One region of the Lactococcus sp. SK2-659 genome, then DNA from elsewhere that is predicted to be linked to it. Evidence: predicted binding sites of a transcription regulator. Region 1 holds the regulator's gene; each other region holds the start of a gene.
The links. Region 1 encodes NrdR, which represses ribonucleotide reductase genes. Its sites were predicted from a motif close to ACACNATATATNGTGT; they were not measured.
Positions count from the first base shown of each region.

Region 2: the regulator NrdR is predicted to act here: its motif matches at 1,717-1,732, upstream of nrdD (anaerobic ribonucleoside-triphosphate reductase).
Region 3: the regulator NrdR is predicted to act here: its motif matches at 2,197-2,212, upstream of LDP15_RS04590 (redoxin NrdH).

Region 1 covers NZ_JAIWQZ020000001.1:1,230,509-1,236,364, forward strand. Annotated here, with positions in the region: gene dnaI (primosomal protein DnaI) at 1-700, opposite strand, end outside; gene LDP15_RS05770 (replication initiation and membrane attachment family protein) at 700-1,875, opposite strand; gene nrdR (transcriptional regulator NrdR) at 2,046-2,492, opposite strand; gene trmB (tRNA (guanosine(46)-N7)-methyltransferase TrmB) at 2,611-3,264, opposite strand; gene LDP15_RS05785 (phosphotransferase family protein) at 3,385-4,158, opposite strand; gene LDP15_RS05790 (Veg family protein) at 4,227-4,484, opposite strand; gene dnaB (replicative DNA helicase) at 4,679-5,856, opposite strand, start outside.
Region 2 covers NZ_JAIWQZ020000002.1:347,628-353,483, reverse strand. Annotated here, with positions in the region: gene nrdD (anaerobic ribonucleoside-triphosphate reductase) at 1-1,633, opposite strand, end outside; gene LDP15_RS08900 (LysM peptidoglycan-binding domain-containing protein) at 1,977-3,296, shown strand; gene LDP15_RS08895 (hypothetical protein) at 3,335-3,619, opposite strand; gene LDP15_RS08890 (DUF6036 family nucleotidyltransferase) at 3,616-4,164, opposite strand; gene LDP15_RS08885 (cysteine hydrolase family protein) at 4,283-4,795, opposite strand; gene LDP15_RS08880 (aldo/keto reductase) at 4,961-5,806, opposite strand.
Region 3 covers NZ_JAIWQZ020000001.1:975,249-981,104, reverse strand. Annotated here, with positions in the region: gene nrdE (class 1b ribonucleoside-diphosphate reductase subunit alpha) at 1-1,301, opposite strand, end outside; gene nrdI (class Ib ribonucleoside-diphosphate reductase assembly flavoprotein NrdI) at 1,437-1,859, opposite strand; gene LDP15_RS04590 (redoxin NrdH) at 1,861-2,079, opposite strand; gene plsY (glycerol-3-phosphate 1-O-acyltransferase PlsY) at 2,253-2,894, opposite strand; gene parE (DNA topoisomerase IV subunit B) at 3,169-5,103, shown strand; gene LDP15_RS04575 (isochorismatase family cysteine hydrolase) at 5,307-5,846, shown strand; gene LDP15_RS04570 (PolC-type DNA polymerase III) at 5,839-5,856, shown strand, end outside.

The DNA of each region.
Region 1 (5,856 bases):
GTTGTAAAATGACTTGTAAAATACTGTCACGAACCCAAGCGTTGTTTTGCTCTGCCCCAATATCATCCAAAACTAAAACTTGGCTGGCTTTTATTTCATTGACCCAGACTTTGGCATTGTCAAAATCTAAATCAGAAATGAAAGTGGGATAATGAAGTAAAGTTGTTGAAATTCCTTTTTTGGCTAATTCGTTTGCCATTGCCGCAAGCATGAAAGATTTCCCAACACCAAAATCTCCATAAAGATAAAGTCCTTTTTTCTTGGGAAAATTAGTAATAAAATCAACTAGGGCTTGGTATGGTTTGATTCTTTGAACATCATCAAGGGCAATATCTGCCAAAGTGACTTGTTTTAAATCTTTTGGAAGTCCAATAATATTCACACGTCGCAAAAGGTTTTGAGCTGCTTGTTGCTGCGCCAATTCATTTGTCGTTTGATATGAAACATCAGCATAGCCGTGATTCATGATTAAAACAGGTTCATAACCGTCAGCTGCCCGTTTTTCACCTTTTTCAAATTTTTCATGCTCACGAACGTATTCATAAAACTTGGAGTAAGAGCGTTGAATTTCGTCAGAAGTCATTTGATGTTGGGCAATAAAAGCTTGCACATCAGCATTTTTTAATACTTCTGCGACTAATTTTTCAAAATTTTCACGGATGTCTTGACGTTTTCCTAAGATGTCTCCGATAGATTCCATTAATTTTGCTCTCCTTTCAGTTTTTTGAGAGAGTCAAGCCTTATTTTCTCAAGTTTTGCAAGTTCTTCTTGGCTTGTCTTATTTTCATAATCTGGATTTGACCATTTTGGTGCTTCTTTTTTGATTTTCATTGGTCTTTTTTCAGCTCCAGTTTTTGCTTTAGCAGCAGCTAATTCTTCTCGTTCCAAAATTCGTTTTACCGCTGTTTCAGCTGTAAATACTTCATTTCTCATCCAGTCGTTGGCTAATGCATTTACAAAATTTGGATTTAACGACGCATTTTTTTGCTGTACTAAAACATAGTGAATCAAAATATTTTGGACTTCTGCTGGCAAATTTTGGCGACTTAAATTAGTTAAAAGCTTATGTTCTTCCGAACTGACAAAGCCTCCAGCTTGCGCTTTTATCTGTCGGATGAAATCATCTGGTTCATGAGATTTACTGATGACAATCAAATCGGCAAAAGCTTTAGGAAAAGCTGAAAGTGCTGGTTGCGGTTGGCTAGCTCCTGAAAGACTTCTCATCAAATTATTCATGTTCAAAGTTTTATCAGCATTAGCTGTTTTTTCTGCTTGCTTGAATAATTCGTACCAATTGAGTTCAAATTTTTCTGCTAGTGAATAGAGTGTTAAGGAGTCTTGATTTTCATTGTTTAAATGATAGCCTTGACGTTCCATAATACTTTTAAAGGCCCCCATATCAAAACGCTCATTTGTATTTGAGTGGTTTTGTTGAGCTTGCGAGTCAAAACTAACTTTATAAACTTCATGAAATTTCTTGGAAACTTCTTTTCCTTTTGGTTCCATTCTTTTAGCTAAAGCAGCTACTCGATTTTCACCAATTCTTGAAATCAAAAGTTGTCTATAAAAATCATCTGCAAGAAAATTTTCAAAATTTAGCGGACTTTTTACTTCAAAGTAAAGACTGGTATGATCATCATAAACGCGAACTAATGATAAGCCAGATAATTTATCTAATGCTTCAATAAAAGGATTAAGACCGAGATTTAAATATTCCAAAAAGTGAGAAATTCTTCCAGTAGAAAAACTTAGCATTAACTGATAAAGCGCAAAGGCATCCGTGCCAATGATTGGTAAATAGAGCAGACGAAAAGCCTCAGCGTCAAAGCTGGTCTTTCCTCGATTAAGCATTGTAAATGAATCTCCTGCTCTCATTTTTTTCCTCACTTTTTACTGACAGAAAGTTCAGCAAGCTGATCTTTCTTTTATTTGCCGATAAAATGCTCCCTATTCAGTCACTTTTAATGACAGAAAGTTCAGCGAGCTGATCTTTCTTTTATCTGCCGATAAAATGCTCCCTATTCAGTCGCATTTTACTGACGGATTTATTTTTTGGTAATATTTTTAAGGAGCTCTTCTAATTCACTGACATCTTTGAATGAACGATAGACGCTGGCAAATCTGATATAGGTGATATCATCCAATTCAGCTAGTTCTTGCATCACAAATTCACCAATGACATCTGATTCAACTTCATTACTGTCTAGTTGACGAATTTTTCTTTCAACATTTGCAACTGTTGTTTCAATATCTTCACTTGATACTGGGCGTTTGTATGCTGAACGAACTAAACCACGAACAATTTTTTCACGATTAAAGGGTTCACGTTTGTCATCTTTTTTGATGACTAAAAGGGGCATTTCTTCGATACGTTCAAAGGTTGTGAAGCGAAAACCACATGATTCACAAACACGACGACGGCGAATAGCATCTTCGGCTTGTCTTGAATCAACAACTTTTGATTCTTCAGAAGAACACTTTGGACATCTCATTTTATTCTCCTTAATAGATAATAAATTCTTATTAATTTTACTGACAGAAAATTGGGTTAGACTTTCTTATTCTGTCAGTAATTTTTTTCATTAGTTTTAATGACAGAAAGCAACTTATTTACTTCTTAGGCAAAAATTTTGCTTCTAATCGATAAATTACTTGACCTTTTTGTGAGAATTTTTGCTCATACTCGGTCATTACATTTTGAGGTGCAAATTCTTCGTCTTGGTGTAAATCTAACCAAACTTTTTTAAGTTCCATGCCATAGTTAGCTAAAGAAACTAAAGAATATTCAAACAATCCGCGATTATCAGTTTTGAAATGAATTTCACCTTCAGGACGTAAAATCTTTTCATAAGTTGCAAGAAAAGATTTATAAGTCAAACGACGTTTTTCATGACGTCCTTTTGGCCAAGGGTCAGAAAAGTTCAAATAGACTTGGTCAATTTCACCATCAGCAAAATATTCACTCAAAGCAGCTCCATCAACAAGCATCATTTGTACGTTTGGCAAATCTGCTTCAATTGCTTTATCTAAAGCATAAGATAAAACTGATAATTGCATATCAATTGCAATGTAATTTATTTCTGGATGAAGAGCTGCCATTCCTGTGATGAAAGCTCCTTTCCCACAACCAACTTCAATATGAATCGGATGATCATTTCCAAAACGTTCTGACCAACGTCCTTTAAAGTCCGCTGGATTTTCAACTACGATATGTGCGTTTTCAGCAAGCATTTCGCCTGCCCCTTTACGATTTCTGACGCGCATTTTTACCTCAATTTTTTAATTTTTGATAGAAAATCAGCAAAAGTGATCTTCTGTTTCTTTATTTTTATTATTCAATTATAAGCCAAAAAATAGGAAGGTCCAAACCCTAGCCTATTTTTACTAAAATAATTCACAAAATTTACGAAGTCCCAAGATTTCTTGATTTACTTCTTTCATTTTTCCTCTAGAAAGATATTCAGAGATTTGGCGAAGAAAAGAAAGTTTTCCATACCAAGCCACTTTATCCATAATATCTGAACGAGGTCTAACACCAGATGTCATCAACCACAAAGACCAGTTATTTGGTTTAATATAATGTGATAAAACATGTGCCATATCAACCATTGAATCTGATAAAAAGACAGTATCCCAATCTACTAAATAAATTTTTCCTGAATTATCATCCACTAACCAATTTTTATGATTGACATCGCCATGAACGACTACGACCTCTTCATTTTTGATTTCAGGAACCTGTTGACGCATTTCTTCAATGATTCCTGACAAAAAATGATTTGTTCGTAAAGCCTCAGTATTTTGGACACAATCCTCTAATAATTGTTCAGGAAGAATAATTTGACTTCCCAACTTCTTATAAGATTCAACCAATTTTTTTGAGTCATGCAAATGTGCTAAAATATGATTAATTTGGCGGTCTTCCATATCCTCAGGACTTAGTGTATGACCGTCAATCCAAGGTTGAGCAGATAAGGTATCGCCTTCAGCCGTACGTTTTGTCCATAAGACTTTTGGCGTGATTCCCTCAAGATAAATACTCGGCAAAAAAGGACTGCCGTTTTTTTTAATAAAAACGCGTTCCTGATCACTTTTCCCAAAAAATGCATTGCCAGAGCCACCTTTAACAGGCGTCATATCCCAATCGGCTTTCATCATCCTTATCTCCTCCTTTCCTTTAAAAATCTATTAATCATTATTTGAACCATTTACTTTATTCCTCAAACTTATGCGTTTGGATAGTGAATTAAAATAGTTTGAGTCAAAATGTCAGCATATTGATATGACTCAGTTGTTTTGGGACCACGAGCCGGAATGTTTTCAATAATGAAATGTGTTGCATAGGCTTCAATCAAGTTCACTTTATGACGATTTTCGCGTTTACGACCAAATTGTGAAGTAATTTCAATCGTTTCACCCAAGTGTGCTTGAACTTTTTCACGAATGTCAACGATTTTTCCTATTTCTTGATTTTGGTTATCCATTTTTTCCTCCAAATAAGACGTAAAAGTCGGATTTCTCCGAACGCTTACCTTATAAATCTAATTTTATCCTTGATTATATCTCTCTTTTTTGATTAAAAGAATCAAATTTTATAATGTATTCTTTATCGTTCATTTTTATTAATAAAGAGAATTAGACAATTACTCATATTATAACACGAATTAGTCAAAAAAATCTAGTCGCCATATCGGTTATCAATACTTGCGAATTTATTATGCTCTTTAATAAAGAGTAATTCGACTGTTCCACGGCTTCCTGAACGGTTTTTTTCAATAATAACTTCAACTTTATTATCTTCCAGAATCTCTTCACCGTCTTCATCTTCACCAGTTCCACGTTCATAATAGTCATCTCGATAAAGAAATGCGACAATATCGGCATCTTGCTCGATTGACCCAGATTCACGGATATCAGACAAAACTGGTCGTTTATCTTGACGTTGTTCCACTCCACGTGAGAGCTGTGAAAGGGCAATAACAGGAACTTTTAATTCTTTAGCTAAAATTTTTAATTGACGAGAAATTTCAGAAACTTCTTGTTGACGATTTTCTCGACCAGTTCCAGAAATCAATTGTAAGTAGTCAATAACAATCAAACCAAGATTTCCTGTTTCTTGGGCTAATTTTCTTGAACGCGCCCGAATTTCCGAAATCTTTATCCCTGGTGTGTCATCAATATAAATACTTGCTCTTGATAAAGTCCCTGTTGCCATGAAATAATCATTCCATTCTTGGTCATTTAATTGTCCAGTACGCAAGCTGTGTGAATCAATTGAACCTTCGGCAGCAATCATCCGGCTGACAAGACTTTCTGCCCCCATTTCAAGAGAGAAAATTGCAACGGTTCGGTCTTGCTTTGTCCCAATATTTTGAGCAATATTTAAGGCAAAGGCTGTTTTACCAACCGCTGGACGAGCCGCAAGAATGATCAATTCTTCTTCATGAAGACCTGTTGTCATGTTATCTAAAGCAGGATAACCTGTTGCGATACCTGTAATATTGGACTTTTGTTGAGCTTTTTGCTCAAGGTCATCCATGTGAATCGCTAGGACATCAGAAATTTTCTTGAAGCCGTTTGTATTACGTCCTTGTTGAACGTCAATTAAACTTTTTTCTGCTTGAGCTAAAATATCATCTGCTGGTGAATCTTGTTCATAAGCTTTTTCGACTGATTCAGTTAGACGATTTATCAGTTGACGGAGTAATGATTTTTCAGCAACAATCTTAGCATAATAGGCCGCATTTGCTGCGGTGGGGGTTGCGGTGGCAAGTTCTGCAATATAAGCAATCCCACCAATTGCCTCCAGCTCCCCTTGATTTTCAAGATGTGAACGAATGGTTAAGACGTCAATTG
Region 2 (5,856 bases), on a different contig from region 1:
TAGACCAATCTTCACAATCTTCATGCATTCGTTTCACAATTTCAATTGTAAAAGCTTTAGCTTCAGGATTATTTTCCCAAGTTGGGCCATAAAAAGTAGTCGCCACTTCATAAAGTCCAATGTAACCTAAACTTACAGTTGCACGTTCTTTATTGTACAATTCATCAACTGAACCTTCGGCATCAAGACGTCCCAATGCACCATTCATAAAGAGAATAGGTGCATTTTTAGGTTGTGCTTCTTTAGCACGTTCAACACGAAAAGCAAGGGCATCATGAGCAATTTCAATTCTTTCATTGAAGATTTCCCAGAATTTTTCTTTATTTCCAGCGGCTTCAAGAGCAATACGTGGAAGGTTAACTGTAACAACTCCAAGATTATTACGTCCAGCAGTCACGTCATTCCCATTTTCATCTTTCCAGCCTTGCAAGAATGAACGACAACCCATTGAAGCTTTAAATGAACCTGTTAATTCAACAATTTTATCATAGCTCAAAATATCAGGGTACATCCGTTTTGTTGAACATTCAAGCGCAAGTTCTTTGATGTCATAGTTTGGTGTCCCTACTTCAAGGTTAAGCCCACGTTTGAGCGTGAAAATTAATTTAGGGAAAATGGCAGTACGGTGTTCTGAACCTAAACCACCAATCCGTACTTTCAAAATTGCTTTTTGGATTTCACGCGCATACCAATCGTCTCCAAGACCAAAACCAACCGTTACAAAAGGCGTTTGACCATTTGAAGTAAACAAAGTATTAATTTCATATTCTAAAGATTGCATTGCATCATAGATATCTTTGGCTGTTTTTTCACGAGCATAAGCTTCTTGTTTTTCAGCACCATCAATCCATTTTTGTGCATCTTTTAAATGTTTTTTATAATTTAATTTCGCGTAAGGCGCCAATACTTCATCGGCACGGTCAAATGAACAACCACCATATTGTGAACTAGCCACATTAGCGATGATTTGACTGGCTTGCGCAGTTGCTGTTTGAATTGATTTTGGCGAATCTACTTGCGCATTTCCAAGTTTAAAACCATTTTCAAACATATTTTTAAAGTCAATCAAACAACAGTTAGCCATTGTAGTAAATGGACTATAATCAAGGTCATGATAATGAATATCACCTTTTTGGTGAGCATTTGCCACATGTGGCGGAAGAAGTTTCAATCCAATTGCTTTGGAAACCGCACCAGCTGTCAAATCACGTTGAGTATTGAAAACGTTAGAATCTTTATTGGCATTTTCATTAACGACAGTTTGGTCGCGATTAATTAATTTTTCAATCGTGAAATTGATATCCGTTGCTTTGGTACGGGCCAAATCACGGTTAGCACGATAAGAGATATATTCTTCAGCCAATTGAGTTTCACCAGACTCAAGGAGTTCTTGCTCAACAATCGATTGAATTTCATAAATTTTGACATTTTCAGAAAAACGAGTAAAGATTTCACTGACTACTCTGTCAGTAAGTTCTGAAAGAACCGACATATCTGTCAGTTCGACTTTTTTAGCCGCTTTAGTCAAAGCATCAAAAATTTTCTCACTGTTAAATTTCACTGAGCGTCCGTCACGCTTTATCACATTAATTTCTTCTAGTGTTACATCTTGATATTTTACTTCACTTTTCATATTAACCATCCTCTTCAATTACATCATCTATTTTATCAAATTCTCGGAAATGACACAATATATAGGTTAAATTATGTAAACACACACAATATCTTGTGTTGCTTGTTTTCATTCCCTTTTCTCAATTTCGCAAAGCAAAATATAATCTCCTTGTATTCAAAACGTAATCAATGCGTCTTAAATCAGACTTTTTCTCTAAATCCTCACATTTTCTAGCCAATATAAAACATTAAATAAAAAACGTTTACAAACCGCCACATAATTGTCATCTTTTTCTTCCATTAAGCGTGGTAAAATAGGGTAGTACTTATTTTATTCTGTATTTTCAGGAAAGGAATTATTTATGCCAGTTTCTCGTATTAAAGTTAAAAATAGACATTTAAAAAAGAAAGCCAAAAAACCACTGGCTTTTTATAAACCAGCGACCAAATTTGCTGGCGCTGTTCTCATTGCAGGAACTTTGACGACCACTCATGAGCTTTTGCTCCAACAAACAAGCCCAATGGTTCAAGCTGCAACAAATTCGACAGAAGCTTTTATTGAAAGTATTGCTGCATCAGCAAAACCAGTTGCCGATAGCAATGGTCTTTATCCTTCAGTTATGATTGCCCAAGCTATTTTGGAAAGTAACTGGGGTTCAAGCCAACTTTCTCGTGCCCCCTATTATAATTTATTCGGTATTCAAGGAACTTACCAAGGAAAAAGCGTTGTTTTTAAAACTCAAGAATATCTCAATGGTAAATGGGTCACAAAAGATATGCCATTTAGGGTTTATCCTTCCTTTAATCAAAGTTTCCAAGACAATGCTTATGTTTTAAAAACTACAAACTTTGGAAATGGTCCTTATTATGCTAAAGCTTGGCGAGCAAACGCAGCAACTTATCAAGATGCAACTGCAGCTTTAACAGGAAAATATGCAACTGACCCTAATTATGGTGCTTCCCTGAATCGAATTATCTCCCAATATAATTTGACTCGTTTTGACGGGGCTTCTTCAGCTGGTACTTCTAACACTGGTGGTTCGACAGTTACAAATACCAATAATAATACAAGTATAAGCTCAACCACTTATACGGTTAAATCTGGCGATACACTTTGGGGAATTTCGCAAAAATATGGAATTAGTGTTGCTCAAATCCAAAGCGCGAACAATCTTAAAAGTACAGTCATCTATATTGGGCAAAAGCTTGTATTGAAAACTTCAAGTTCTTCGTCTAATACAAATAGTTCAACTTCTTCAGGAAATTCTGCCGCAACTACAACGCCTACTACTTCGGTAACTCCTGCCAAACCAGCTTCACAGACGACGATTAAGGTTAAATCTGGTGATACGCTTTGGGGACTCTCTGTCAAATATAAAACGACGATTGCTCAACTCAAGAGTTGGAATCATTTGAATTCTGATACAATTTTCATTGGACAAAACTTGATTGTTTCACAATCTGCCGGTTCTTCAAGTTCTTCAACAGGTTCAAGCTCAGCCTCTACGAGTTCAACTTCTAACTCTTCTGCAGCTTCAAATACCTCTATCCATAAGGTTGTTAAAGGAGATACACTTTGGGGACTTTCACAAAAATCTGGTAGCCCAATTGCTTCAATTAAGGCTTGGAATCATTTATCAAGTGATACCATTTTAATTGGTCAATATCTTCGTATTAAATAAATTGTAATTTATAAAATATAAAAAGAATGAAAGTTAATTCATTCTTTTTTTAATTCTTTTAAAACAGACTGAAGATGAATCGATTGAGTCGGTTCAGACATGCCAACAGTCATTTCCCAAGGTGTTGTTTCTTTTTCAAGCGCGAGTTCAAGAAAAACGCGTTGAAAAGAAGTTAATTCTTCAGAACTCATTAAATAATCAATATCTGTCTTTGAAAGTAAAATTTTGTCCCGTTGAATCACTTTATTTAAATAACGGACCCAAAGTTCTAAATTCCATTTAGACTTTTGAGCAGCATTCAGGAGATATTCAATCCACGTCATTGCAATAACCTCAGTATTTTTGGATTTTTTCGTAAATAATTTTTTAAGGCTTCTTCACCGTAAGCTAAACTAAAAGCCTCTAAAATGACCGCTGGGTCTGCTGAACCATCTGTATGTTTAAATCGTTCTAAGAGAGGATCTGGGCTTTCAATTTTTAATTTTTTCATTATTTTTGCGATGTCTGGAACATCTTTGGTTCGGCCAGCCTGTATTTTATCGATAAGAATAGATTCGAGTGATGACAGACCAACAGTCAAATGACTTTCCACGAAAATAATTGTTTCATCCGTTTTTGAATGAGACATGACTTCGCCAACTGCTTGACTCAACCAAGGTTCATTAGAGGTTCCGACATGAAATTCTTCACCAATTTCTTGAATGATTTTTTCAACTTTTTCGGTACTTTCATAAAAGGCATCTATATCCTCTGTTGCCTTCATTCCATAGTATTCAAGGACGAAACCACCAACACAGTGTAAGTGAAGTTGCAAATTTTCTTCTGAAAGTTTTTCGTTCAAGCGGGAAAATAATTGATGATAATCCAAATTTATACCTCGCACTCACCTTCAAAATTTTTCTTATTTCTCACTCCATTATCAATTATCATAAGGATTTTGTCAAGTTGAAATTACTGACAGACCTGTCAGTAACTTTTTACCAAAATTAGGCATTCGTGATTTCTATTTGACAAGAACGCATTGTTTCAAGTGCTGCCAAATGTTTTTCAGGTGAAACTCCAGCACAGCAAGAAGCATCAACACTTATTTTTACTTCTGGCGCATAGGCTTTGATTAACAAGGCATTGGAAACAACACAAATATCCGTACAAATTCCGACAAGTTCAACTTCATCATAATTTTCATCTCGAATAAATTCTGCCAATGTTCTTGAACCAAAAGTTGTTTTTTCAAAAATTTTAGCAAAGCCAACTTGAGCTTCTTTACGAATTTCCCAACCAAAAGTACCATTTTGACAATGAATAACTGGCAGATTTTTGCCTTCTTGTGTCGTTAAATAATCTTCAAAATGGGTGTCTTGGGTTGCTAGACGATTTTCTTTAGAATATTGAGAGAGTTTTTCAATGACATTTGGGATAATGGCTTGTGCTTCTTTTGTGCCCAAACTTCCATCAATAAAATCATTTTGAAAATCAACTAAAACAAGTGCTTTTTTCATCATTTCTCCTTGATATTTGATCATTTTTCTTTATTATAGCAAAAATCTAAAAAGCCTGTCAGCAAAATTTTACTGACAGACCTTTTTTAAATTACTGACCAAATTCTCTGCTGTCTTTTAAGAGATGTAAACAATCTGTCAGTAAAATATGTTCATAATTATTCTTTAGAAATCAACTTCATCAGGGTTTTTAGCCAAACCAGCTTTTCCATGAAGGCTGTCAATAAAAGCAATATCTTCAATACTTAAATCAAAATCAAAGATTTCTGCATTTTCTTTAATTCTTGCAGGGGTTACTGATTTAGGAAGTGGTAAATATCCTTTGTGAAGAGACCAACGCAATACCACTTGAGCAATACTCTTGTTGTATTTACTTGCCAAGTCTGCAAGTTCTGGAACTTCAAAGATTTTACCTGTTCCAAGTGGGCTGTAAGCCTCAGTCAAGATATTGTTGTCAACATTAAAACTTACAATTTCTTCTTGTTGATCACTTGGGTTGACCATAATTTGGTTAACTGCTGGTTTAATTTCAGCAAATTTCAACAATGGTTTTAGGTGACGTGGGTGGAAGTTTGAAACACCAATTGCACGGATTTTACCAGCTTTTACGCCTGCTTCCATGGCTTTCCAAACTGCAAGATTACGTGTTTCAAAATCAGGGCGGAATGCTTTAGGATTTGGCCAATGAATGAGGTACAAATCAACATAATCAAGTCCCAATTTTTTCAAGGATTCATCCAAGGCTTTCGCAGCGTCCTCTGTTGTTCCTACACCCCAAAGTTTTGTTGTAACGAAAAGTTCCTCACGGGGAATTCCTGAATCAGCAATTGCTTGACCGACTGATTCTTCATTTTTATAAACTGCCGCTGTATCAATATGACGATATCCTGCTTCAAGTGCTGCTTTTACCGCATTATAAGCTTCTTCTCCGCTCGCAGATTGCCAAGTTCCAAAGCCAACTTTTGGAATTTTAATGCCATTGTTTAGTGTGTAAGTGTCTGTTAATGTCATGTTTTTTTCTCCTTAGTAATTTTTGAAATACAACAACTCGTCATCAATGA
Region 3 (5,856 bases), 260 kb from region 1:
ACCATTGCTTCAATAGAAGTTCCAAATTCATTGCTAGAAGTCATCATATTCAAAACATTAGTTGAACCCAAGTTACAAGCGACGTCAGTTCCAACAACCTTATAAGTTTGGTCATCGTTCAAAACAGAAGGCGTTTGGACTTGCAAGATTTCAGAACAAAGGTTAGACATTGAAATTACACCATCAACAGGGTTAGCTTGATTGACTGTGTCAACATTTACGATGTAAGGATAACCAGATTCTTGTTGAAGTTTTGAAAGTTCTTGCTCAAGTTCACGGGCATTAATCGGTGTTTTACGAATTTCTGGATTGACCACCATTTTGTCATATTCAGCTGTAATATCGACTTCGGCAAAAGGTTTACCATAATATTTTTCAACAAAATATGGCTCAAAGAGATACATTGTTTCTCCCTTTTTTACCAATTCATAGAATTTATCAGGAACAGTAACCCCAAGAGAAAGTGTTTTAACCCGAATTTTTTCATCCGCATTTTCTTTTTTAGTGGACAAGAATTCCATAATATCTGGATGGAATAGTGATAAATAAACAACACCAGCACCCTGACGTTGCCCCAATTGATTGGCATAAGAAAAGGCGTCTTCAAAAAGTTTCATGACAGGAACGACACCAGCTGCAACTCCATCATAACCTTTGATAGGTGCACCAGCAGCACGTAAATTAGTCAAGTTTAGACCAACACCACCACCATTTTTAGAAAGTTGCAAGGCAGAGTTAATTGTTCGTCCAATTGAATTCATATCATCAGTTAATTGTAGAAGAAAACAAGAAACAAATTCACCACGACGCTTACGTCCAGCATTTAGAAAAGTCGGAGTCGCAGGTTGATAACGACGATTAATCATTGCAAAAGCAAGATTATTAGCTAATTTTTCATCGCCGTCAGCCATGTATAAAGCATTCATTAACACACGGTCTTCAAAATCTTCAAGATAGAGAGAACCGTCATTGTTTTTCATGGCATATTGATTATAAAATTTGTAAGCAGCCATAAATGAATCAAAATGAAATTCAAATTTACTCAATTCTTTACGAAGATTGGTAATGAATTCTGGTTTATATTTTTCAAGAAACTCAGCTTCTAGATATTCTTCTTTAACGAGCCAATTGAGTTTATCGATATATGTATCGGCTTCATAACGATTAGGTTCGACATTTTCTTTAAAAAAAGCAGTAATTGCTTCTTTATCTTTAGCAAGAGGAATGCTACCATTAACGGGAATATTAATCTCGTTATTAAGCTTGAAATAAGTTACATCTTTAAGTTGTTTTAGAGACATAAGTGACCTTTCTTAAAGCGTTCAACCATAAAGAACAGAGGGGTGAACTCTAATATTATAATAAGTTCAAACTAATTAATAGAAATAAAAAGTTAAAAATAAAGAGGCTTCACTCAATAGGGTGAAGCCATAAAATCACAGCGGATTTTTGAAGGTGACTTTCGCTCCTTTGTCAAGCTGTGTAGCGAGTTTTTCGACAGCAGCAACATCGGCTGGTGTACCATTAAACTCAAAATCATATAAAAGCGGAATTTGGTATTTTGCAGAAAGTTCTTTAGCAGTAAAAATATAAATACCTGCGAAATTACGATTTCCTGTACCAATAATTCCTAGACAATGTTTATAATTATCATTATAAGCCATAAAGTCAAAAACAGGGTCCATAACATCTATTGATTTGGAAACAGTTGGAGATTCTTCGGCATAACTTGGCGTTATCAAAAGAAAAGGTTCATTCATTTCTATATCATCGTCAGGACTAATTTCGACATTTGGTAAGTTTGTTTTGGAAACAAAGCGACGTGTTTGCCCAGTCACACTGAAATAAGCAAGTTTCATATTAAGCCAACTTTGCTAATTCGCTAGGACGGAAACCAGAGAAGGCAAAGTCATCTTTAGTAATGACAGGTGCAGCACGAAATCCCATTTCAATCACTTTTTCAACAAATTCAGGTTGTTCATCGATATTGATTTCATCGAAGGCAATTTTATGTTCTGAGAGCCATTTTTTGACCATTTTGCATTGCATACAATTGTTTTTAGAATAGACTGTAACCATTTTAAATCTCCTTTGAGGACAAACGTATTTTATTAGTAAGAGTAAAAAGTCTTTGACTTTTTCTCAACTTTTTATAGTCTTATTTTATCGTAAAAAAAATATCTAGTCAAATTAAAGATACTAGATATTGTGTCGAATTATGTAAAATTATAAAAATAACACAACATATTGTGCTATTTTTCTTTTTGTTTTGATAAGTTTAAACCAAATGGGACAAGGGATTCGCAATGATTTTTGATTCTTTTGAGATTTGTTCTATGTCGTAAAATAATAATAATTGCTAAAACAAAAATAATAATTGAGAATAAAAGGTCGTAGGAAGTAAGAATAAATCCGATGCTAGGGAAAATAAGAATTCCCAATAAAGCAAATACAGCACCTATCACACTAGAGAGACTAATCATGCTAAAAAGCCATAGGACAATGATAAAGACAACAAGAAGGTAAATTAAGAAGAGCGGACTAAATCCAAGAATCACACCAGCAGAAGTTGCAACAGCTTTACCACCTTTAAAGCGGTCGAATATTGAAAAAGTATGTCCAATGACAGCAAGAAGACCGAAAATTAGAGGTGAAACACCATTGATATGGAAGAAAAGGGGTAAAAGAGTAGCAAGTGTCCCCTTTAGTAAGTCAAAAGCAAAAACTGAAATTCCTGCCTTTACACCTAGAATTCTAAAAGTATTGGTTGTTCCAGTATTTCCTGAGCCATAGTCATGGAGATTTTTTTTGAAAAAAATCTTGCCAATCCATAAGCCGAATGGAATTGCCCCTAAAAGATAGCTGGCAATGAGAAGAAGAATAATAGTAAGCATAAGTTCTCCGAAGTTTATTTCGTTTAAAATCGATAATCTCTTTTAACTGTACAATTATATCATATTTTTAATAAAGATTACTGACAATATTGAAACATCTTCACTTACTTTTGGAAAAATTCTTACTATTAGATGAAAAAATTGTCAGCAGTCCTTTGACAAAGCTTTCTGAACAAGGTACAATAATCAAGATGAATATTTTTTATTAGCTCATTGTGGATAAAAAAATAGTGATTTAGATAGAAGATATAGGCTTTCGATGAGAGGAAAATAAATGGTAATAGATATTAATAACTATGATGACAGTGCGATTCAGGTTCTTGAAGGATTGGATGCTGTCAGAAAACGTCCAGGAATGTATATTGGATCAACTGACGGAACTGGTTTGCACCATTTGGTTTGGGAAATTGTAGATAATGCGGTTGATGAAGCTTTATCTGGCTTTGGTAACAGAATTTCGGTAACCATTAATGCTGATGGTTCTTTATCAGTAGAAGATGAAGGAAGGGGAATGCCAGTTGGGAAACACGCCATGGGTATTCCAACTGTTGAAGTAATTTTTACTATTTTGCACGCAGGTGGTAAATTTGGTCAAGGGGGTTATAAAACTTCTGGTGGACTCCATGGTGTTGGATCTTCAGTCGTAAATGCCCTCTCGACTTGGTTAGAAGTTGAAATTACTCGTGACGGGACTGTTTATCGTCAACGTTTTGAAAATGGTGGACATCCAGCGACAACTTTAGAAAAAATTGGGAAAGCACCAAAGTCTAAAACAGGGACTAAAGTTACCTTCATGCCGGATTCTAGCATTTTTTCGACAACTGAATTTAAATATAATATCATTTCAGAACGTTTAAATGAGTCTGCTTTTCTTTTAAAAGAAGTAACGATCAGTCTTGAAGATAAACGAACAGATGAAAAAGAAGAATTTCATTATGAAAATGGGGTTCAAGATTTCGTTTCTTATCTTAATGAAGATAAAGACAGTTTGACTCCAGTTCTTTATTTTGAAGGAAAACAAGATGGTTTTGAAGTTGAAGTTGCCCTTCAATATAATGATGGCTATTCAGAAAACATTCTTTCGTTCGTCAATAATGTCCGAACAAAAGATGGCGGAACGCACGAAGCAGGTTTGAAGACGGCAATTACGAAAGCAATGAATGAATATGCTCGTAAAGTAAATTTACTCAAAGAGAAAGATAAAAACCTCGAGGGTTCGGATTATCGTGAAGGTTTGACAGCCGTCTTGTCAGTTTTAATTCCTGAGGAACATCTCCAATTTGAAGGACAAACCAAAGATAAATTGGGTTCTCCTTTAGCTCGTCCAGTTGTTGATTCTTTGGTTTCTGAGAAACTAAGTTTCTATTTGATGGAAAATGGCGAATTAGCGCAAAATTTGATTCGTAAAGCAATCAAAGCCCGTGAGGCTCGTGAAGCGGCTCGTAAAGCGCGTGAAGATTCACGAAATGGAAAGAAATCTAAAAAAGACAAAGGACTTTTGTCTGGTAAATTAACCCCTGCTCAAACAAAAAATCCAAATAAAAATGAACTTTATTTGGTCGAAGGAGATTCTGCCGGGGGGTCCGCTAAACAAGGACGAGATCGTAAATTCCAAGCCATTTTGCCTTTACGTGGTAAAGTTATTAACACCGAAAAAGCTAAGATGCAAGATATTCTCAAAAATGAGGAAATCAATACAATGATTTATACCATTGGTGCTGGCGTTGGGGCAGATTTTACCTTGGCTGATCGTAATTATGACAAAATCATTATTATGACCGATGCCGATACTGATGGAGCACATATCCAAACGCTCTTATTGACTTTCTTCTATCGCTATATGAAACCATTGGTTGAAGCGGGTCATGTCTATATTGCCCTTCCACCACTTTATAAAATGAGTGAAGGAAAAGGCAAAAAAGAAAAAATTGAGTATGCTTGGACAGATGGTGAGTTAGCAGAACTTCGCAAGCAATTTGGTAAAAATGCTAATTTGCAACGTTATAAAGGACTTGGAGAAATGAATGCTGACCAACTTTGGGAAACAACAATGGACCCAGAAACTCGGACATTGATTCAAGTGACCATTGATGATGCAGCTCAAGCAGAGAAACGTGTTTCAGTACTGATGGGTGATAAAGTTGAACCTCGTCGTAAATGGATTGAAAATAATGTGAAATTTACAATGGAAGAAGAAACAGTATTCTAAGTTACTTTCTTTAATAATTAACCTCGATTTTTCGAGGTTTTTTACTTTAATTTATGATGTAAGTATCACTATTGCTCACTTTAGGTGTAACAACAAGCCTATTCGTAAGCCAGCAAAGCTAGCAAGAGAAACTTTGTTTCATTTTGTTAGCTATGATATAATGGAAGAAATTCTAAAAGAAGATAAAAACGAAAAGAGAAAAAATGCAAAAATCAGCTTTAATTATTATTGATTTGCAAGCATTCATTAAAAAATTAGCGAAAGATGCTGTTCCTTATGGCTGGGATAAAATTATTGAAAATAATCGAGCTTTAATTTCTGCATTTGACCAAAAAAATCAGCCAGTTTATCTTGTGACTGTTGAACCAAAAATACTTTGGCAATCAGCTAAAAAAGCTTTTTCTCGGATGATTTTGCAAGATGAATTGGATAAAAATCCAAGATTACATCAATTAGTAAAATATGGGCCGTCAGCATTTAAACAATCTGATTATGGCTTAGCTGACGAGTTGAAAAATAATTCTGTCAGTAAAATTTATGTTTCTGGTGTGTCTATGAGTAATGGAGTATTAAAAACAGCCAGAGATGGGGCGGACTTGGGATTTGAAGCGATGATAATTGAAGACGCCTGTGCTGACAGAAAGTTAAAAAACTTCCAGAAAACAAAAACTGACGAAATACCAAAATTTGGGAAATTAATTAAAACAAGAGAAATTATCGAGGAACTGAATAAAAATGTCTGAGAAATATGTC